4 regions of the Nocardia sp. CDC160 genome follow, and region 1 is predicted to be linked to each of the others. Evidence: riboswitches for the same ligand, from Rfam matches in the RefSeq annotation. Region 1 holds a riboswitch; each other region holds the start of a gene.

What was found. Region 1 has a riboswitch for S-adenosylmethionine ahead of VMT40_RS38135 (rhodanese-like domain-containing protein). Riboswitches for the same ligand answer to the same signal wherever they lie in the genome.
Region 2: another riboswitch for S-adenosylmethionine. It lies ahead of VMT40_RS04155 (aminotransferase class V-fold PLP-dependent enzyme); the one in region 1 lies ahead of VMT40_RS38135 (rhodanese-like domain-containing protein).
Region 3: another riboswitch for S-adenosylmethionine. It lies ahead of VMT40_RS08565 (AfsA-related hotdog domain-containing protein); the one in region 1 lies ahead of VMT40_RS38135 (rhodanese-like domain-containing protein).
Region 4: another riboswitch for S-adenosylmethionine. It lies ahead of VMT40_RS00960 (bifunctional o-acetylhomoserine/o-acetylserine sulfhydrylase); the one in region 1 lies ahead of VMT40_RS38135 (rhodanese-like domain-containing protein).

The regions. Positions count from the first base shown of each region.
Region 1 covers NZ_JAYKYT010000011.1:88,879-94,067, forward strand. The annotation lists gene VMT40_RS38125 (alpha/beta hydrolase) at 1-400, opposite strand, end outside; gene VMT40_RS38130 (O-succinylhomoserine sulfhydrylase) at 517-1,731, opposite strand; gene VMT40_RS38135 (rhodanese-like domain-containing protein) at 1,772-2,194, opposite strand; SAM riboswitch class IV at 2,209-2,324, opposite strand; gene VMT40_RS38140 (Rv0361 family membrane protein) at 2,387-2,833, opposite strand; gene VMT40_RS38145 (FAD-dependent oxidoreductase) at 3,074-4,483, shown strand; gene VMT40_RS38150 (amidohydrolase family protein) at 4,564-5,189, shown strand, end outside.
Region 2 covers NZ_JAYKYT010000001.1:934,417-939,605, reverse strand. The annotation lists gene VMT40_RS04175 (TetR family transcriptional regulator) at 1-159, shown strand, start outside; gene VMT40_RS04170 (hypothetical protein) at 174-800, opposite strand; gene VMT40_RS04165 (DUF2752 domain-containing protein) at 928-1,377, shown strand; gene VMT40_RS04160 (hypothetical protein) at 1,396-1,584, shown strand; gene VMT40_RS04155 (aminotransferase class V-fold PLP-dependent enzyme) at 1,599-2,912, opposite strand; SAM riboswitch class IV at 2,981-3,094, opposite strand; gene VMT40_RS04150 (SAM-dependent methyltransferase) at 3,158-4,009, opposite strand; gene VMT40_RS04145 (biliverdin-producing heme oxygenase) at 4,218-4,877, shown strand; gene VMT40_RS04140 (LysE family translocator) at 4,986-5,189, shown strand, end outside.
Region 3 covers NZ_JAYKYT010000002.1:237,438-242,626, reverse strand. The annotation lists gene VMT40_RS08580 (hypothetical protein) at 158-649, shown strand; gene VMT40_RS08575 (FMN-dependent NADH-azoreductase) at 745-1,371, shown strand; gene VMT40_RS08570 (MFS transporter) at 1,349-2,974, shown strand; SAM riboswitch class IV at 3,076-3,186, shown strand; gene VMT40_RS08565 (AfsA-related hotdog domain-containing protein) at 3,200-3,988, shown strand; gene VMT40_RS08560 (HAD family hydrolase) at 3,985-4,710, shown strand; gene VMT40_RS08555 (hypothetical protein) at 4,704-5,189, shown strand, end outside.
Region 4 covers NZ_JAYKYT010000001.1:188,389-193,577, reverse strand. The annotation lists gene VMT40_RS00970 (MFS transporter) at 1-845, opposite strand, end outside; gene VMT40_RS00965 (TetR/AcrR family transcriptional regulator) at 983-1,693, shown strand; SAM riboswitch class IV at 1,706-1,816, shown strand; gene VMT40_RS00960 (bifunctional o-acetylhomoserine/o-acetylserine sulfhydrylase) at 1,913-3,262, shown strand; gene metX (homoserine O-acetyltransferase MetX) at 3,259-4,422, shown strand; gene VMT40_RS00950 (hypothetical protein) at 4,602-4,763, shown strand; gene VMT40_RS00945 (DUF3017 domain-containing protein) at 4,828-5,073, opposite strand.

The sequences.
Region 1 (5,189 bases):
CGTCGACCAGCACCGCGCCGATGGCCCGGTCGGGGTTGCGATTGGCCCAGTGTGCGGCCACCAGCGCGCCGTACGACCAGCCGATCACGATCGCCTTCTCGACGCCCCGGGCGGCGAGGACGGCGTCGACATCGCGGACGCACGCCTCGAAGGAGTAGTCGGCGGACTTCAGCGACTTCTTGCCGCGCGCCCGCTCGTCGTAGGTGATGTGGCGGAAGCCGTCTCCGAGCTCGGCGATGACCTTGGCCCAGTAACCCTGGGTGGCGAACTGGCCGTTGAGGTAGATCACCGGGATGCCGTCGCCGCCGGTGTCGGTGCAGAACAGGGCGGTGTCGTCGACCGGAATCATGCCGGACCAGGTGGTGGAGGAGGAAGCGGAGGAGCTGTTGTTCTTCGTCATGCCGATAACTTTCGGCGGGTGGCCTGATATCGGGCTGACACCGACCTGACGTCTCCCCTGACATGGAAAAAGGGCCGGAATCCACTGGATTCCGGCCCTTTTCGACGATCGATGGATCAGCTCAGCGCCTGATCCAGGTCGCCCAGGAGGTCTTCGACATCCTCGAGGCCGATGGAGATGCGCACGACGCCATCCGTAATACCCACGGCCGCACGGCCTTCCGGACCCATGGCGCGGTGCGTGGTGGTGGCCGGGTGGGTGATCAGGGTCTTCGCGTCACCGAGGTTGTTGGAGATGTCGATGATGCGCAGCCGGTTGAGCACCTCGAAAGCCCGCTTCTTGGCCTCGTTCTCGGCGGCCTTCAGTTCGAAGGTGATCACCGTGCCGCCGCCGGACATCTGGCGCTTGGCCAGCTCGTACTGCGGGTGCGAGGACAGGAACGGGTACTTCACCCACGCCACCGCGGGATGGTTCTCGAGGAACTGGGCGATCTTCAGCGCGGAGTCCACCGACTGGCGCAGGCGCAGCGGCATGGTCTCGAGACCCTTGAGCAGCGTCCAGGCGTTGAACGGGCTCAGCGCCGGACCCGTGTGGCGCATCAGGTTTTTCACCGGACCGTCGATGTAGTCCTGCGGTCCGAGGATCGCGCCGCCGAGCACACGGCCCTGGCCGTCGATGTGCTTGGTGCCCGAGTACACGGTGATGTCCGCGCCCAGGTCGAACCCGCGCTGCAGCAGCGGGGTGGCGAAGACGTTGTCCAGCACCACCTTCGCGCCCGCCGCGTGGGCGAGGTCGGAGACCGCGCGCACATCGGTGAGGGTCTGCATCGGGTTGGACGGGGTCTCGAAGAAGACGGCCTGGGTCGGCACCGACAGCGCCTGCTCCCACTGGTCCAGATCCTCGCCGTCGACGAAGACGGTCTCCACGCCCCAGCGCGGCAGGATCTCGTTGGCCACCACGAAGCAGGACCCGAACAGGCTGCGCGCCGCCACCAGTCGGTCACCCGCGCCGAGCAGCGCGCCCAGCGCGGTGAAGACCGCGGACATGCCCGACGCGGTCGCGAAACAGGCTTCCGCGCCGTCGATCAGGCGCAGCCGCTCCTCGAACATGGCGACCGTCGGATTGCCGTAGCGGGAGTAGACGAAATGCTCGATATCGCCGGTGAACGACGCCTCGGCCGCCTCGGCGCTCTCGTAGACGAAACCCGAATTGAGGAACAGCGCCTCGGAGGTCTCGTCGAAGCCGGAGCGCCGGGTGCCGCCGCGCACGGCCTGGGTGGCGGGGCCGACGCCCTCGGGCAGCGGCTTGTCGAAAGAGCCACCGGTGATCATGACTGGTTCCCTTCGGAAGAGCTGGGGGAGCTGGGCGAAATCACGACTGCCGCCACGGCAGGCCGTCGGCCCGCCAACCGGTGGCACCGCGGTGGCCCTGAGCGTCCAGCGCGCCCTCGAAACCGTCGACCACATTGAACGACGGCGTGATGCCGACGGTGGTGGCCGCGGTGGCCGCGCCGATGGAGCGCTGGCCCGAGCGGCAGATGAACAGGACCGGGGCCTGCGAATCCGGGTTCCGGTCGGCGAGAGCCTGCTTCAACTGGTCCACGAACCGCGCGTTGGGCGTGCCGGTGGCGTCCACCCATTCGATCAACGCGGTCGGGCGGCCGATGCCGCTGGTGTCGGGCACGCCGACGAATCGCCATTCCGCCTCGGTGCGCACGTCCACCAGCACCGCATCCGGATTGTCGCGCAACAACTCCCACGCCTGCTTCGGCGTGATGTCACCCGCGTAGCTCACCTGTACCTCCTGTGAATCCGCACTTGCCGCACCGCTGCTCGATGCGTGGCCAGGTCGTCACCCGGAGCACCCCACCGCGGAGGAGGGTTGCCGACCAGCCAGCCGGGGCTTGGCGCTGGTACTCATGACCTGGGATGAGAGTGCCGAAAAAACCGGTGTTGTGTCAAACCCCCGGTCGGTCTTCGGACCATGTCACGAACCGCAGACCAACCACCGGGAATTCTCCTTGGTGAAATGCCAAGTCGAGGTCGACTGCGCGCCGTCCACGCTGAAGGTGACCTGCGCCGTGGCCTTGTCACCGTCGACGACCGGATCGTCGATCCGGTCGAAGGTGATGCCCTTGCCGCTCGTGCCCGCGATCTTCAGCGGGGAGTTGTTCTCGTCGAATCCCTTGCAGGCCACGGCCGGAACGAACTTGCCGGTGTCGTTACGGGACTTGATGAACTCGCCCGCCGCCACCGAGAGGCGATCGCGATCTGTGACATTGTTCTCAACCGGCGACAGCAGGGTCGCGATCACGATGCCCAGGATCACCGCCGCGATGACACCCGCCGCGACCAGGAACGGCCACATGCTGCGGGTCTCGTTCTGCTCGATCGGAATCGACGTCTCCTCGACGGTCTCCTCGGCATCGCTCATGGGTAGATCATGCCTGGCGTTCCCGCAGTTTCCCCGCCCGCGCGCGGGGGCGTCCGTGCGCCATCGATAGAATCAGCAGAATTTCCGCTCCGGTGCGGGAATAGCAAGACCACGCAGCAACGCTGCAGCGTCGGGGGCCAACGAAGGTCGCCGAGGCCAGGGCGTCAACTTAGCCTAAGCTAAGAACGACGGCTAAGTTTTGACGGCAAGTTAGTTTCGACCCAAAGGGTGCGCGGAAGAATGACCGAACAGAGTGCAGCGACCCGCCCGCTACGCATTGCGATCGTGGGCGCGGGCCCGGCCGGTATCTATGCCGCCGACGCCTTGATGAAGTCCGATGCCCCGGCCGGGTTCGACGGGGTGAGCATCGACCTCTACGAGCGCATGCCCGCACCGTTCGGCCTGATCCGCTACGGCGTCGCGCCCGACCACCCGCGCATCAAGGGCATCATCACCGCCCTGCACAAGGTGCTCGACAAGGACCAGGTCCGCCTGCTCGGCAATATCGACTACGGCACCGACATCACCCTGGAAGACCTGCGCCAGTTCTACGACGCGGTCATCTTCTCCACCGGCGCCAATGCCGACCGCGCCCTGGGCGTTCCGGGCATCGACCTCGACGGCTCCTACGGTGCCGCGGACTTCGTGTCCTGGTACGACGGACACCCCGACGTGCCGCGCACCTGGCCCCTGGACGCGGAGAAGGTCGCCGTGCTCGGCGTCGGCAATGTCGCCCTGGACGTGGCGCGCGTGCTGGCCAAGACCGGTGACGAACTGCTGCCCACCGAGATCCCGCCGAACGTCTACGAGGGCCTCAAGGCCAACAAGGCCGTCGAGGTGCACGTGTTCGGCCGCCGCGGCCCGGCCCAGGCCAAGTTCACCCCGCTCGAGCTGCGCGAACTCGACCACTCCCCGACCATCGAGGTCATCGTCGACCCCGAGGACATCGACTACGACGAGGGCTCCGAGGCCGCCCGCCGCCACTCCAAGCAGGTCGACATGATCTGCAATACCTTGGAGCAGTGGGCCATTCGCGATGTCGGCAACCGCCCGCACAAGCTGTTCCTGCACTTCTTCGAGAACCCCGCCGAAATCCTAGGCGACGAGAACGGCAAGGTCGTGGGCCTGCGCACCGAGCGCACCCAGCTCGACGGCACCGGAAACTGCAAGGGCACCGGCGAATTCAAGGACTGGGACATCCAGGCCGTGTACCGCGCGGTCGGCTACCTGTCGCAGAACATCCCGGCCCTGCCCTTCGACGACCAGGCCGGAACCGTGCCCAACGAGGCCGGACGCGTGCTGGTCAACGAGGACGCCGACGGCAAGGACCGCTACGAGCCCGCCACCTACGTGACCGGCTGGATCAAGCGCGGCCCGGTCGGGCTCATCGGCCACACCAAGGGTGACGCCAACGAGACCATCGCCTGCCTGCTCGACGACGCCGCCGACTTCGTTCCGGCCCCCAAGCCGGAACCCGAGGCCGTCACCGAATTCCTCGAGGGCAAGGGCATCCCGTTCACCACCTGGGCGGGCTGGTACCGACTCGACGCGCACGAGCGCGCCCTGGGCGAGCCGCAGGGCCGCGAGCGGGTCAAGGTCGTGGAGCGCGAGGAGATGCTCGCCGCCTCCGAGCCCGACAAGGTGTCCTGACCAGTACCGGACAAGGTGTCCTGACCAGCGCGAATCCGCTTGCCGGACAAGGTTGTCCACACTTGTCACCGTTCTGAGGCATGCTGATCAACGTGTTCGATGCCCATCTCCACATCTTCGACCCGCGGTTCCCGCTGTCGGAGAACGAGGGCTACCTGCCCGACCCGTACACCATCGCCGACTATCGCAAGCGCATGTCCCGCTTCGATATCGACGGTGGTGCGGTGGTCAGCGGGTCGTTCCAGGGCACCGATCAGAGCTATCTCATGGCGGCGCTGGCGGCGCTCGGCGAGGGCTGGGTGGGCGTCACCATGCTGCCCGTCGACGCCACCGACAAGCAGATCATCGAGTTGAACCGGGCCGGGGTCCGCGCGATCCGGTTCAATCTCAAGCGGGCGGGCGGCGATATCGTCGGGCTGACCATGCTGGCCCTGCGCGCCTACGAACTGGCCGGTTGGCATGTGGAGCTGTACATCGACGGGTCCATGCTGGGCTCGCTCGAACCGGTCATCACCAAGCTGCCGAAACTGTCCATCGACCACATGGGCATGTCCGACGAGTGCCTGCCGTACCTGCTCAACCTGGTCGACCGGGGCGCCAAGGTGAAGGCCTCGGGCTTCGGGCGGGTGTCGATGAATGTGGGTGCGGCACTGCGCAAGATCCACACCGTCAATCCCGAGGCCCTCATGTTCGGCACCGATCTGCC
Region 2 (5,189 bases), on a different contig from region 1:
GCCTTGCCGACCATCCTGTTCGCGCTGCTGGCCGATCACGAGCGGGCCGTGGAGGCCGGGCGGGTGACGGCGGGCGATGTGGCGGCCTGGGGTGAGATCGTCGACATGCTCGCGGGGGTGCTGACCGCGCCGGTCGTGGAACGCGCGCCGATTCGCTGACGCGGCAAGTTGGATTACCGCTGCTGCTGGGGATAATTCGGCGGTGCGGGCTGTGGATAACCCTGCTGCGGTTGGTATCCCTGCTGTTGGTATCCGCCCTGCTGGGCCGGGTAGCCCTGCGGCGCATACGGATTCGGCGGCTGCGCGCCGTAGCCCGGTTGATTCGGCACGGGGTAACGAGGCTGGGATTGTGGGGCCGGGTAGTTCGGCTGTGGCGCGGGAGCGTAGCCGGGAGCGGGATGCCCGTGGGAGGGAACGGTATTCGCCGAGGGCGGGTAGGTCGGCGGCGCGGCGTAACCCGGGACAGCCGCACCGCTCGGCGGCGGCAGGTAGCCCCGGTCGGGCGCGCCGGTCGGGGGCGGTAGGAAGCCCTGCGGGGCCGGGTAGCCCTGGGCGGGGGTATTGGCGTCGTACGGGCTCGGGGCCGGGGTATACACCGGCGCGGTGGTGGTCGCGGTCTCGCTCTTCTTCTTGAGGGCGAAGTACGCGCCCACCGCGATGAGCAGAACCACCGCCAGGCCGATGAGGCCGAACAGGTGGCCGATGACGCGAATGCCGACCTTGATGACAATGATCAGGACGATGGCGCCGACCACGGCGAGCGCGCCGCGAATCTTGCTGCCACCTGAGTTCTGTGACATGAGTGGACTTCCCCCGAACTCGAAAATGATTGTCGGGGCAGCATACCCAAGCGCGCTCGAGCCCCGCGGGGTGCGAAGTCGGGAGTGATCTGGCAGGTCGGCGGCGGCGCGGCTACCGTTGGTGGTCGTGGATACCACGGCAGCAGCAATCGAATCGCCCGCGCGCCCGCGGTGGCTCGGCGTCGGGCTACCGCTGCTGGCCGGTGGGGCCGTGGCCGGTGGGCTGGCGCTGCTGCACTTCCGGGATCCGCACGTGTCCGGCACCTACGGGTACTGCCCCTTCTACGAGCTCACCGGGTACTGGTGCCCCGGCTGCGGCGGGCTGCGGGGGCTGCACAATCTCACCGATGGCCGGATTCTCGACGCCATTCACAGCAATGTGCTGTTGCTGCCATTGACGCTCGGCTTCCTCGCCTGGTGGGGCACCTGGCTGGTGCGCGGCTGGCGCGGTAATCCGACACCGCCGCGACTACCCCAGATCCTGCCCAAATACGCGCTGTGGCTCGCGCTCGCCTTCCTCATTGTCTTCACCATTGTGCGGAACACGCCGTGGGGGAGCTGGATTGCGCCTGTTTAACCGGGGCATGCTCTGCGTATGAGCGATTCACTGCGGGACCGCGTGCGCGAGAAGATGGTGCGGCAACTCGAGGAGGACGGGCCGCCCGATCCCGAGCAGGGCGACACCCGGCAGGTCTCGGTGCAGGACGATCTCGACCTGCTGGACGCGGTGGCGGATGACGATCCGGTGATCGAGGAGCTCGCGGCCCGATACCTCGTGCCGTAGTTCGGAATCCGCGCTCAGAATCCGCAGGGCGCCGCGCCGGTCGACGAGTCGCCGAACGGTCGGGTCTCCGGGACCGGGTTCCAATGTCCCTCGGTGCGCGCGTAATTCCAGGTCGGGCCGTTCTCGACCAGCGTGGCAATGGCCTCGATGAGGCGGTCCACGTCGGCGGCGGTGGTGCCGAGGCCAATGCTGGCGCGCAGGGCGGCGTCCACGCCGAGGCGAGACAGCAGCGGGTGGGCGCAGAAGCGGCCGTCGCGCACGCCGATGCCGTGCTCGGCCGAAAGGTAGGCGGCGACCTGGCCGGGCTCGAAACCGTCGATGGTGAACGCGACAATGCCGACGGCGTCGGTGCTGTCGCGCCAGACACGCAGGAAGTTCACGCCCGGAACGGTTTTCAGGCCGTAGCGCAGGCGGTGGGTGAGGTACTGCTCGTGCTCGATGACCGTGGTCTCGTCCAGGTCGGCGAGGGCGTCGCAGGCCGCGGCCAATGCGGCCACGCCCAGGACGTTCGGCGAACCGGCCTCGTGCCGCTGCGGGGCCGGGGCCCACTCGACGCCCTCGGTGGAGACCGAGCGCACCGCGCCGCCACCCGCCAGGTAGGGCTCGGCCGCGTCGAGCCAGTCGCGGCGGCCGACCAGCACGCCCGTACCGAAGGGGGCGTAGGCCTTGTGGCCGGAGAAGGCCAGATAGTCGATGCCCGCGGTCCGCAGGTCGATGCGGCGGTGCGGGGCCAGCTGCGCGGCATCCACGAGAATGCGGGTGCCGCACTGGTGCGCGATCCAGGCCAGCCGCTCCAGCGGCAGTAGTTCACCGGTCACATTGGACGCGCCCGTAACCGCCAGCAGCGCGGCCGGTTTCGAACAGAGCTCGGCGACCAGGCGCTGAATGGTCTCCTCGATGGTGTCGGCGACCGGCACCACTCGGCGGCCGTGCCGGGTCCAGGGCAGGAAGTTGGCGTGGTGCTCCACGTCCAGCACCACGGTGTCGCCGGGCACGCAGGAGGCCAGCAGGTTCAGCGAGTCGGTGGTGTTGCGGGTGAAGACCACGACCTGGTCGTCGGCCGCGTTCAGGAAGCGGGCGACCGAACCGCGCGCCGACTCGTAGCAGTCGGTGGAGACGCGGGAGGCGTAGCCCGCGCCGCGGTGCACGCTGGCGTAGAACGGCAGCAGCTCGGCGACGCGGTCGGTGACCTGCCGCAGCGCGGGGGCGCTGGCGGCGTAGTCGAAGTTGGCGTAGGTGGTGGTCCCGCCCTGGACCAGCGGAACCTGGAGGTCACAGCCGGACACGGTGGCGAGCGGGGCACAGGTCTGGTCGGCGAATGCGGTCATCACGAAACTCCATCGGGTTCATGGACACGCGATCGGAGGTGTCTGCTTCGAGACGGATATCGATCGAGAGTCCGCGCTTGCCGTACCCGGTCGGGCTACGGCCCGGTCGTCACCCGGAGCACCCCACCGCGGAGGAGGGTTGCCGACCAGCTAGCCGGGGCTTGACGCTGGTACTCATGACCTGATTGCAGAGATTGGCAGACGATTCCCGGCCTTGTCAACCCCGCCCGCCGGGCTCGTCGGGCTCAGATCTTGGTCGCGGTGACGCAGCGTTCGAGGTCCGGCACGCCTTCCGCACCCCGGCCGAGTGGCTCGAGAAACCGGTCGACGTACTCCCGCCCGCCCACCTGTTCCAGCTCCCGCCACCCGTACTCGGCGAGCAGGCCCGGAACGTCCGCGGGCAGCAATCCGAATCGCCAAATACCTTTTCCCGCAACGAATCTCCGATACGCGCGCTCGCACCCCTCGAGATTCGTGCCGTCGAGAAAATCCTGTCGGACATAGCTGAAGACCAGTCGGCTCCCCGCGGGCGCGGCGGCGAGGGTCTCCAACGTCGAGCGCACCGCCTTCTCGGTCAGGTACTGGGTAACCCCTTCCCACAGGAAAAGCGTTGTCGCCTCGCCCCGGTAACCACGCTCGGCGAGAGTCGTCGCGAGATCCTGTGTCTCGAAATCGATCGCCACCTGAACAACGCTGTCCGGCAGCGTTATTCGCCGCCGCTTCAGCTCGATGTTCACCGGCAGATCCACCTCGAAGGCCGGAATCCCGGCCGCCGCCACCAGCCGCGTGGCTCGAGTGTCGAGCCCCGCACCGAGCACCACCACCGCCCCGACCCCCGCCCGCACGGCCGCATCGGTCTGCTCATCGAAATACCGCTTCCGACAAGCCAAGCTGTCCCACAGCCCGGGCCCTTCCCGCTCCATGACCTTGCGTAACCAGCCTCGGGTGGTTCGGTTGCGTACCAGCGGTCGCAGTCCGAGTGGCAGCACGCGGATCGCCAGGTCGTCGGTCAGCAATCGGTTCCCGGAGGGCTCGGCGCTCTCCGTGGCGGCGATGAGCATCGGGATCAGTGGGGTATCGGCGGCTCGAGTGGCCATGGGACCACTGTTCCAGGCGGTCGGCGGAGCGTCGACGGGATCGATGCGGTGTGACGAAGGGCACGTCCGGAATAGAAAAATCGTCCGAAAGTTGGAGGGGGTGGGGCGGGAAGTTCGAATCGCGTGATGGTTGCTGGGGCGTATGGTCGAAGTGAAGTTAGGGTAGCCAAAGTGGGGTGCCCCGGAGTTGATCACGAGGAGCTCGACCATGTTGGATACCGGCACCCCGTTCTCGACGCTCATTCGCACCGCGACCGAGCAGCAGCACAACGAGGCGGAGCACTCCACGTTCATGCGTGACCTGCTGACCGGGCAACTCGGGGTCGAGGCGTTCTACCGGTACACCTCGCAGCTGTGGTTCGTGTACGCCGCGCTCGAAAAGCGTTCCGAGGCCTTGGCTTCCGATCCGGTCGCGGGTCCCTTCGTGAAACCGGAGCTGGCCCGGCTGGCCTCGCTCGAAGCCGATCTGGCCCACCTGGGCGGCGAGAACTGGCGCGACGAGCTGACCGCGCTGCCCGCCACCGCCGCCTACGCCGCGCGCGTCGAGGAGTGCGCGAGCGAGTGGCCCGCCGGATACGTCGTGCACCACTACACCCGCTACCTGGGCGATCTCTCGGGCGGACAGGTCATTCGCGGCACCGCCGAGAAGCTGTGGAACCTGCCCAAGAAGGGCGACGGGGTGCGCTTCTACGTGTTCGAGGAGATCGGCAATCCGGCCGCGTTCAAGCGCGAGTACCGCGAGAGCCTGGATCGCCTTCCGCTCGAGGGGTCGGAAGTCGATCGCGTGCTCGACGAGGCACGGCTGGCGTTCACGATGAACACCGACGTGTTCCGTGAACTGGGTGCGGAGTTCAGCGCGCGGAACTGAACCCACCCGTACCGCTGACCTGGCCGTCGGGGGCGGGTCAGCGGTGTCGGGGGCGGTCGGCGGTATTGCCCTTGCGTGCGTTCGCGGTGATGGGTTGCCATGGAGGGTATGAGTTTTCCGCTGCTGTTGAGCTTCGTGGGTTTGTGCGTGCTGTTGGCGCTCACCCCCGGTCCGGACACCTTTCTGGTGCTGCGGTTTTCGATGAACGGATCGCGACCCGGGGTCGCGGCGGCGATGGGGTCGGCGTTCGGTGGGATCGTGTGGGCGACCGTGGTCGCGGCGGGGGTGGCGGCGCTGCTGGAGCAGTCGGCC
Region 3 (5,189 bases), on a different contig from region 1:
GGTTCGGAGTCGGTTCTGACCAGCTATTTTGTCGCGAACTAAGATCACTGGTGGGTCGGGATTCTTCCCGGTGGAGACAGTGATGGGTACTAGCGGTGAAAGACTCCGAAAAGCCCTCGTAAATAGCCTCGCCCCCGTTGCTTTCGGGGTGCTGGTCATGGTCGTCCCGGTGGCCGCCCACGCCGACGCGGACAATGGCAACGGATGTGTTCTGTTCTCCGACAACACATCAGCAACTGTGGACTCATTGCGCTTCAGATGCGCACCTTCGCAACTGGAGGACATCTACCGCAACGCCCCGCGCGGCGATGTCCCGATCGGCGCGAAGGACGGTTGGGTGGCCGCGCCGCGCGAGATGCAGTCCTGGGCCCCGCTCGTCTGGATCGGCAAGGACTTCTACACCGGCCCGTCCGGCGGCTACCTCCTCAACCGCCTCACGGCCGCCGGATTCGAAGCCTGGCCCGCCACCGTCTTCGCCGGACCCTCGATCGTGGACGGCGGCCCGGCCTGGATCCTCGACTACGCCCCCTCCCCGACCCCGTCGCTCTACGACGAAATCCGCGAGGTGACCCCGGGCGTCTGGTTCGGCTACTCGTGGAATCGCGAAGGGGGCGGCTACACCCAACAACTCAGCTTCATCCTGGCCTGAGGGATGACGGGCTTCGGATCAGTGCGCACGTAACCGTCGTGCCGGGTGGGCATCGATTGATAGACGTGGACATCGTTGTCTACGAAAGGGATTCGATGACCACCCTGTTGCATATCAATGCCTCGGCGCGCGGTGCGCACAGCCAGTCGCGGGCGTTGGCTCGGACATTCATCGATGGGCTCGTCGCGAAGGATCCGGGGCTGACGGTCGATACGATCGATTTGTTCGACGCCGAGTTGCCGGATTTCGGGACCCATGCGGCCGAGGCCAAGTTGGCGTTGTTCACCGGGCGGGATCAGACGCCCGAGCAGCTCGCGGCCTGGGAGCAGGCGCGGGTGGTGTTCGAGCGGTTCGCGGCGGCCGATCTGTACGTCATCAACCTGCCGATCTGGAATGCGGGCGTGCCGTACATCTTCAAGCAGTGGGTCGATATCGTGACCCAGCCGGGGTGGGCGTTCACCTTCGATCCGCAGAGCGGGTATTCGGGGCTGCTCACCGAGAAGCGGGCGGTCACGGTGTACACCAGTGGCGTGCATCAGCCGGGGGTGCCGGTGCAGTTCGGGTCCGACTTCGCGACGCCGTTCGTCGAAGACTGGCTGAACTTCGTGGGGATCAAGGACATTGCCGAGATCCGGTTCGCGCCAACGGTATTGACCGAGAACCCGGAGGCGGGCTTCGCCGCGGCCCAGGAGCGTGCGCGTGAGCTCGCCGCCGACTACTGAGCCGGGTGGGGCTACCGAGTCGGGCCGGGCTGCTGAGCCGGGATGGGCTACCGAGCCGGGATGGGCACCGACCGGGCGGACCGTCGCGGCGGTCTGCGCGGTCGGCATTCTGGTGGTGGGCCAGCTCTACGTGGTGCTGCCGGTACTGAATCGGCTTGCGGCGGACTGGGATACGTCCAAGTCGGCGGCCACCTGGACCACCACCGCCTTCGGGCTGGCCTACGGGGCGGGCTTCCTGGTGACCGGCCCGCTGTCGGACCGCTGGGGACGACGGCCGGTCATCGTCGGCGGCTTGCTCGCCACCGTGCTGAGCTCCCTCCTGGTGGCGGTCGCACCCGGACTCGCCACCGGACTCTCCGCGCGAATCCTCCAGGGCCTCACCGCCTCCTTCTTCGCCCCCGCCGCCTTCGCCTACCTCGCCGAACGCATCGCCCCCGCCCGCAGAATCTTCGCCCTCACCTGCCTAACCAGCTCCTTCCTAGGAGCAGGCGTGGTAGCCCAGGTCCTGGCCCAGCTGATCGGCAACACCTGGGGCTGGCACGCCATCTTCATCGCCGGTGCGATCGTCTTCGCGCTATCGGCGGCGCTACTGCGCCTGGTTCTCCAGCCGCCCACCTCGGCGGCGGTTGTAGCCCAGGCACCTGGCACTGAAGCCGCGCTGACCGAGGCGCTGACCCAGGCCGAGGGTGCAAAGGGCGAGGCGGAAGGCGTAGGGACTGAGGCCGGGGGTGCGAGGGCTGAGGCCAGGGGCGCGCGAGCCCGCATCGGAATCGCCGACATCGCGCGAAAGGCTGTTCTGCCGTTCGTGACTCTGCTCAGACAGGGCCGACTCGCCCTGCTGTACCTGAGCTGCCTGGCGATCTTGGGCTCGTTCGTGGGCATCTACACCGGCATTCAGCTCTCACCGCCGGAGGGAGTCGGATCCGGCAACGCGGCCCTACTCGCCCTGCGGGCCAGCGCGATTCCCGCCATGGTGGCGGTACCACTGCTCGCCGGAAGACTCGGCGTGATCGCACCTGCCGCCCGGTTGATCACCGCCCTGGCGGCAGCTGCCGCAGCGGCGGCGATCACCGCGGTCCCACTGGGTGGCATATGGGTCGCGGTGTGGCTGTTCGTGTTCGTGACGGCCATCGCGGTCGCGGCACCGGCGGCGGTTCAGGCGATCGCGGCGCAGGCAGGCGAGGCGCGCGGCACCGCCACCGCGCTCTACACCTTCGCCCTGTTCGTCGGGGCCAGCGCGGGACCACAACTCGCCAATCTGGTTTCGCGCCACGGCTATTCAACCGTCGCGCTGACCATCGCGGCGCTGGCGGCTTCGGGGGCGGCACTGGCCGTCGCCTCGACGCGAGTCGCTGCGGGGACAGCGGCGACCCCGGTAGGCGGTTCGAGCGCCGATCCGGGGTCACATCCAGCGCCCGGGTTGGCGACGCAGCCGAACCCAACGTCGGAGTCGGAGTCGGAGTCGGGGGTAAGGCCAGGGGGAGTGTCCGAGTCCGAGATGACGCCAGGGGTAGCGCCGGAGGGTGTTTCGGCGTCGGAGCCGGTGTCGGGGCGTGAGCCCGAACCGAGTGGGGTTGGTGTGGGGGAAGCCGCCGCGGGATAGATCGGCGCGCGGGGGACAGCGTCGTCCTCCGTTCGCGGGTTTCAATCGGGGTGGTTGAAACTATGTATGAAATAGGTTGGGGGACATAGGGTTTCGGGGACGGTCATGAGTTCCAGTGGTAAGCCCCGGCTGGCTGGGCGGCAACCCTCCACGACGGCGGGGTGCTCCGGGTGACGACCGGGTGGTGGCGAGCGCCGCCATAAGCGTCTTGCTCTCGGAGGAAAAATGTCTGTAGCCCAGCTCGATTCGGTGTCCGTGCTCTCGGGGGAGGTGGCCGTCGGCGAGGTGCTGCTGGTGGCCGATCGCTTCCGCGGAATCGCCGAGGACGACCGGGCCTTCACGGTGTCGGGACTGGTCGCCGCCCTGCGCGGCGGCCGGTGGCGGGAGTCGGAGCGCGCGTTGACCGTTCATCTCGGGCAGGGGGTGACCCGCCACGACCTCGACTACCTCGAGCACGTGGCGCTGGTGCACGCCCCGGCCGGGCTGCACGTGCGCGGCGCGGTCGACGAACCGGCACCTCGCCACCAAGTGCACAAGTATCAGAACTCGAATGTGCTGCTGGCCAACCTGATTCGCGAATCGGAGACCGAGTTCCGCGCGGATCTGCGCATTCACGGCGACAACGAACTGCTGCTCGACCATCAGACCGGCGAACACGTGCAGGGCATCGTCATCGTCGAGGCGGTGCGCCAGCTGTTCCTGGGCGCGTTCGAGCTGGAGTACGGCCGCCGCTGGCCCGAACAGCACTTCTACATCGTCTGGAACAGCATCGAATTGGAGTTCAAGACCTTCCTGTTCCCGCTGCCCGCCACCCTGCACGCGGTGCTCACCCCGATCGCCATCGAGGATCCGGCCAAGCTGGAGTTCGCCATCGACGTCGACGTGCGCCAACTCGACCGCACCGTGGCCACCACCCGCATCACCTACGCGGCCCTGCCCAACGAGCGCATCTCGCAGATCGAACGCCACAAGGCCGCCAAGGCGATCGCCGCCTACCTGGGCGCGGTGGCATGAGCACGACACCGGGTGCGGCGTTCTTCGACGTCGACGAAACCCTCATCACCGTCAAGAGCATGTTCGCCTTCCAGCGCTTCTGGCTGGCCGAGAACGGCGACGACGGCAGCGAATACACGCGCCTCAGCGACGAGATCAAGCGGAAGGCCGCGTCCGGAACGCCCCGCGAGGAGGTGAACCGGCACTACTACCGCGCCTATCGCGGCGTGCGGGCCGACGCCTTGGCTGCCGCCGGACGCCGCTGGTTCGCTGAGTTCTCCGCGAGCGGTGCCGTCTACTACACCGACGCGGTGGAAGCGCTGCGCGCACACCGGAATTCGGGCGACACCACGGTCCTGCTGTCCGGCTCGTTCGCCGCGGCCATCGCCCCGGTCGCCGACGCGCTGGGTGCCGATCACATCATCGCCACCACCCCCGTGGTCGATGACCAAGGCGTGCTGACCGGTGAGGTCACCCAGCCCATGATCGGCACCGCCAAGGCGACCGCGGTCACCGACTTCCTGCGCGAGCACGGCATCGCGCACGAAAACAGCTACGGCTACGGCGATCACGCCAGCGACCTGCCGTTCCTGCGGGCCGTCGCACACCCCGGCTTCCGCGGCGACGACGCGGTGCTGTCGGCGCACGGCCACGGCTGGATCCACTTCTCCGACCGGGTCGGCGCGTCCGTCGACGATCCCGGCCGCCTTCTCTCCGATCAGGAAGCGCTCTCCGTATGGTGACCCGAAGCTATGAACTGACCCCGACCACCCAGGGGCCGCTGTACCCGCCGAGCGAAGTCCTCGACGCCGACGGCAATTTCATTGTCGTCGGCTTCCTGACCGAGCCCGACGCGGACGGGGGCGTCACCCGCCGCTGGGGCCGAGCCATCGTCGCCGCCGATACGCCGGTGCCGAAATTCGGTGAACTGGCCGCCTACACGATCGTGCGCGAACTGGCCGACGACCTGTCTGCGGAGGACGCCGCGAGCGTCCTGCACACCCTGCCGCTTCCCCTGCCCGCCAACAACTATCCGATGGTCTTCGCCCCCGACCAGCGTCCCGACGCCGACACGGTGACCCGGCCCAGCTACCCGTTCCACGAGACGCCGATCCCGGACTTCCGCCCGCAGGACGGCCGCAAGCTCACCGAGCCGGTGACCCTGGGCGAATGGCTCGAGGCGCGCGGCACCCTCGAGGTCACCGTCGATGACGAGGCGCGG
Region 4 (5,189 bases), on a different contig from region 1:
CCGCCGCGGTTGATCTCACCCGGAATACGCAGCGGCAGCAGCGGATTCGAGGTCCGTCGTTCGATGGCCACGAAGGCCGCCAGCAGGGCCACGCCCGCGATGAACAGGGCCAGCGTGAGCGAGGCCGTCCAGCCGTCGGAGGCGGCGCGGCTGAAACCGTAGACGATGGAGATCAGGCCGAGGGTGACGGTGACCGCGCCCGGCAGGTCGTACCCGCCGGTGCGGGGCGCGGGCACATCCTTGATCACGAAGGCGAACGCGCCGACCAGCGCCAGCAGCGCGACCGGGGTGTTCACCAGCAGCGACCAGCGCCAGTTCGCGTACTCGACGAGCGCGCCACCGGCGATCAGGCCCAGCGCCGCGCCCGCCGCGGACACACCCGCGAACACACCGAACGCGCGAGCGCGCTCCTTGGCCTCGGTGAAGGTCACCGACACCAGCGACAGGGCGGCCGGGGCCAGCAGCGCGCCGAACGCGCCCTGTAGTGCGCGGCCCGCGAAGAGTTCGGCCTGGTTCTGGGCGAGACCTGCCAGCGCCGAGGCCGCGGCGAAGCCGATGAGGCCGACCATGAGGATGCGGCGGCGGCCCAGGTAGTCGGCGAGGCGGCCGCCGAGCAGCAGCAGGCCGCCGAAAATCAGGGTGTAGGCGGTGAAGATCCACTGCTTGTCGCCATCGCTGATGTGCAGATCCTGCTGCGCGAAGGGCATGGCAATGGTGACGATCGTGGCGTCCAGGACCACCATGAGCTGCGCCATCGCGATCACGGCGAGCGCCCACCAGCGCCTGGAGTCTTTTGCGGGACTTGATATTTCGTCGGTGCCGAGAGCGTCCGTCGCTACGGTCATGAGCCTCTCCTCTGGGGTTCGAAGGCAGCTTTCACCATAGTGGCCCATGACGACAATTGGCGTCAAGAGAAATTTGGCGTAGTGCGACAGTTGTCATAATGGGACAGATGGAACCGTTTAGCCCTTAGACTGGAGTCATGTCGGATTTGTCAAGTCACACCGGTGTGATCTCGCGTCATCGCCCCAGCCTGCGAGAACGCAAGAAGGAACAGACCCGCGCGCGCATCATCGACGTCGCGCTGCGACTGTGCGATGAGCAGGGATTCGACGCCACCACCGTGGAGCAGATCGCCGACACCGCCGACGTTTCGCCGCGCACCGTGAACCGGTACTTCGAGAGCAAGGAAGACATCGTCATCGCGCCCATCACCGACTGGGCGCGAGCGCATGCGGAGGCCCTGCGCGAGCAGCCACACACCGGCAACGAAATGCAGGCGCTACTGGACAGCTTCCTCGCCATCGTGGATCGGGTCGTCGACCGCGACGAGCCGCTGCCCTTCCGCTGGTTCCAGCAGATGCAGCGCATCATCGCCGCCTCGGCCCCGGTGCGGGCCTGCAGCCTCGCGGCGGCCGAGAACAAGACCGAGCAGACCGCCGCGGTGCTGGCCGAGCGACTCGGCACCACCGTCAACGACGTGCGGGTTCGGCTGCTGCTCGGCACTTTTCACGCCATCATGCGCGCGGGCACCGAATGCGAGGTCGAATCCGGCTCCACCCTGGACCAGGTCCTCACCTCGCCCCGTGGCATGGCCGACGCCGTGGTCGCGGCCTATCACGAATTCGTGCGGACCTGCGCGGCGCCGACTGTGGCGAGCCCCACTTCCGAGACGGCGGCCTCCGCCCGCTAGAATCTCGCAACAGGTCAAGAGCATCAGCGCCAAGCCCCGGCTCGCTGATCGGCAACCCTCCAGCTGCGGTGGGGTGCTCCGGGTGAGGACCGGGCGTTCGAAGGACGAACGCAAGCGCAACTAGGAGGTCTACCGAAATGTGTTGTTGTCGAAGCCCATTCGCTTCTCGATAACGTCAAAATTCCGCCATTCGGCGACCTTGTTTTTGGAGCAGAACACATGAGTGACTCGACCGCGCCCGCGGCCGTTGGGGCCGACGGCACCCTCGACCCGGCCAACTGGTCTTTCGAGACCAAGCAGATTCACGCCGGGCAGGCCCCCGATGCGGCCACCGGAGCCCGCGCCCTGCCCATCTACCAGACCACGTCCTACGCCTTCCGGGACACCGATCACGCCGCCGCGCTGTTCGGTCTCGCCGAGCCGGGCAATATCTACACCCGCATCATGAACCCCACCCAGGACGCGGTGGAACAGCGCATCGCCGCCCTCGAGGGCGGTGTCGCGGCATTGCTGCTGGCCTCCGGGCAGGCGGCGGAGACCTACGCGATCCTGAATCTGGCCGAGGCGGGCGACCACATCGTGGCCAGCCCGCACCTCTACGGCGGCACCTACAACCTGCTGCACTACTCGCTGCCCAAGCTGGGCATCGAGGTCAGCTTCGTCTCCGATCCCGACGATCTCGAGCAGTGGCGCGCGGCCGTGCGGCCGAACACCAAGGCGTTCTACGGTGAGACCGTCGCCAATCCGTCCAGCTCGATCCTGGACATTCCGGGGATCGCCGAGGTCGCGCACGCGGCGGGTGTGCCGCTCATCGTGGACAACACCGTCGCCACCCCGTATCTGATCCAGCCGCTGCGGCTGGGCGCGGACATCGTCGTGCATTCGGCCACCAAGTATTTGGGCGGGCACGGTGCGGCGGTCGCCGGTGTGATCGTGGACGGCGGCACCTTCGATTGGACCGTGAAGAACGAAGCGGGCGAGTCCCGATTCCCGGGCTTCACCACCCCCGATCCGAGCTACCACGGCGCGGTCTTCGCCGATCTCGGCGCGCCCGCCTACGCGCTCAAGGCGCGCGTGCAGTTGCTGCGCGATCTGGGCGCGGCGGTCTCGCCGTTCAATGCCTTCCTCATCGCGCAGGGCATCGAGACGTTGAGCCTGCGCGTCGAGCGGCACGTGGCCAACGCGCAGGCGGTGGCGGAGTTCCTCGTCGGGCAGCCGGGCGTCGAGAAGGTGTACTACGCGGGCCTTCCCGACTCACCCTGGTTCGAGCGTGGCAAACAGCTGGCACCCAAGGGTGTCGGTGCCATCGTGTCCTTCGAACTGGCCGGTGGCGTGGACGCCGGGAAGAAGTTCGTGGAGGCGCTGGTGCTGCACAGCCATGTCGCTAACATCGGGGATGTGCGCTCGCTCGTCATCCATCCGGCCTCCACCACGCACTCCCAGCTGACCCCCGAGGAGCAGTTGGCTTCCGGTGTCACGCCTGGTCTGGTGCGTTTGGCCGTGGGTATCGAGGGCATCGGCGACATCCTGGCGGATTTGCGCGCCGGACTGACGGCGGCGGCAAGTTGACCGTGAACATCGAATCGAGGACGTCCCGTCACGCGGCCGAGCTGTTGCTGCCGCCGCCGGACGGGACGCTCGCGAGCATTGCCATCGGGGATGTGGAGCTCGAGTCCGGAGCTGTCATCCCCGATGTGACGCTGGCCGTGCAACGGTGGGGCGAACTTTCCGAGAACGCGGACAACGTGGTGCTCGTCGAGCACGCGCTGACCGGTGACTCGCATGTGGTCGGCCCCGCCGATGTGCACCACAGCCAGCCCGGTTGGTGGGACGGCATTGTCGGGCCGGGTGCGCCGGTGGACACCCGCGAATGGTGTGTCATCGCCACCAATGTGCTGGGCGGCTGTAAGGGCAGCACCGGCCCGGCCTCGCTGGCCCCGGACGGAAAGCCTTGGGGCGCACGGTTTCCCGAGATCTCGATTCGCGATCAGGTGACCGCGGAGGCCAAGCTGTTCGATCTGCTCGGCATCGAGCGGCTGGCGGCCGTGCTCGGCGGCTCCATGGGCGGTATGCGGGTGCTGGAGTGGATGGTCGGCAGCCCCCAGCGGGTCGGCGCGGCGCTGGTGTTGGCGGTCGGCGCGCGCGCCACCGCCGACCAGATCGGCACCCAGACCACCCAGCAGGCCGCCATCAAGGCCGATCCGAACTGGCAGGGCGGCAACTATCACGGCACCGGGCGCGCGCCCATGACCGGGATGGGTATAGCCCGGCGCATCGCGCACCTGACCTATCGCACCGAGTTCGAACTGGACCATCGGTTCGAGAATCACGCCCAGGGCAACGAGGACCCCCGGGCGGGTGGGCGCTACGCGGTGCAGAGCTACCTGGAATACCAGGCGGACAAGCTGATCTCGCGCTTCGACCCGGCCACCTACGTGCTGCTCAGCGAGGCCATGAACCGCCACGACGTGGGCCGCGGGCGCGGCGGCGTCGAGGCGGCGCTGGCGTCGACGCCGGTGCCGTGCGTGGTCGGCGGGGTCGACTCCGATCGGCTCTACCCGCTGCGCACGCAGCAGGAGCTGGCCGATCTGCTGCCCGGCTCCAAGGGACTCGAGGTCATCCACTCCAAGGACGGCCACGACGGCTTTCTGACCGAGTTCGAGGCGGTCGGCAAGCTGGTGCTCGAGACGATGGATCTGGCCCGCGCCCAACGCGAGTCCGATCGCTGAACAACCGCTGCATTTCCGCTGCATTTCCGCTGCCGCAACGGCCGCGCGTTACCGCGCGTATCGTGGCTGTTTCGCGCGAATTGTCCTGACGCGCTTCCGGTTTCGCGCATATGACACATCGGTAACCGCTCGCTTCGAATACGTGTGCTTCGGGCCCGGCGGTCGTAATCTATTCAGCTATGACCGCCGCATTCGATGACATGGATCTCCGCGATCTCGTCGATCTGCTCTCCGAGGACGAGCAGCGTGAACTCCGCCCGGCCATACTCCGCGTCCTACACCGACTTCCCGACCAGGAAGTATTACGCCGGGAACTCGGCCGCCGCATCACCTCGGTTTAACAGACAGCCCCCGATCAGATCTCAGCGCCGCGACCCCGGTCGCGGCCCCGACCTCGGCGCGTTCCTACGTGACGCCGAGGCTACTGATGGTCGCGGCCAGCACGATGATCGCGCCGCCCAGCACCGTCAGCCACGCGACATCGAACCCCTTGCTGCGCACCGCGAGCAGCCCCGCCCGCTCGGTCGGCAGAATCAGCCGCAACGCCGCCCCCAACAGCGCCGCCCCCCCGAAGAAGAACGTCCCCCGCCGCCACCGATCCCAGGCGAGAAACACCACCGCCACCACAAGCACCCCCGCCACCAGCAGCATCGGCAGATTCTCCCGAAGAAACCCCCCGAAACGACTGCTGCGACTCTCTCCTGCGGCATGGGCTGAATTCACCGCCCGAGCTTAACCGCCCCCGCCCACGAGAATGCATTGGAGCA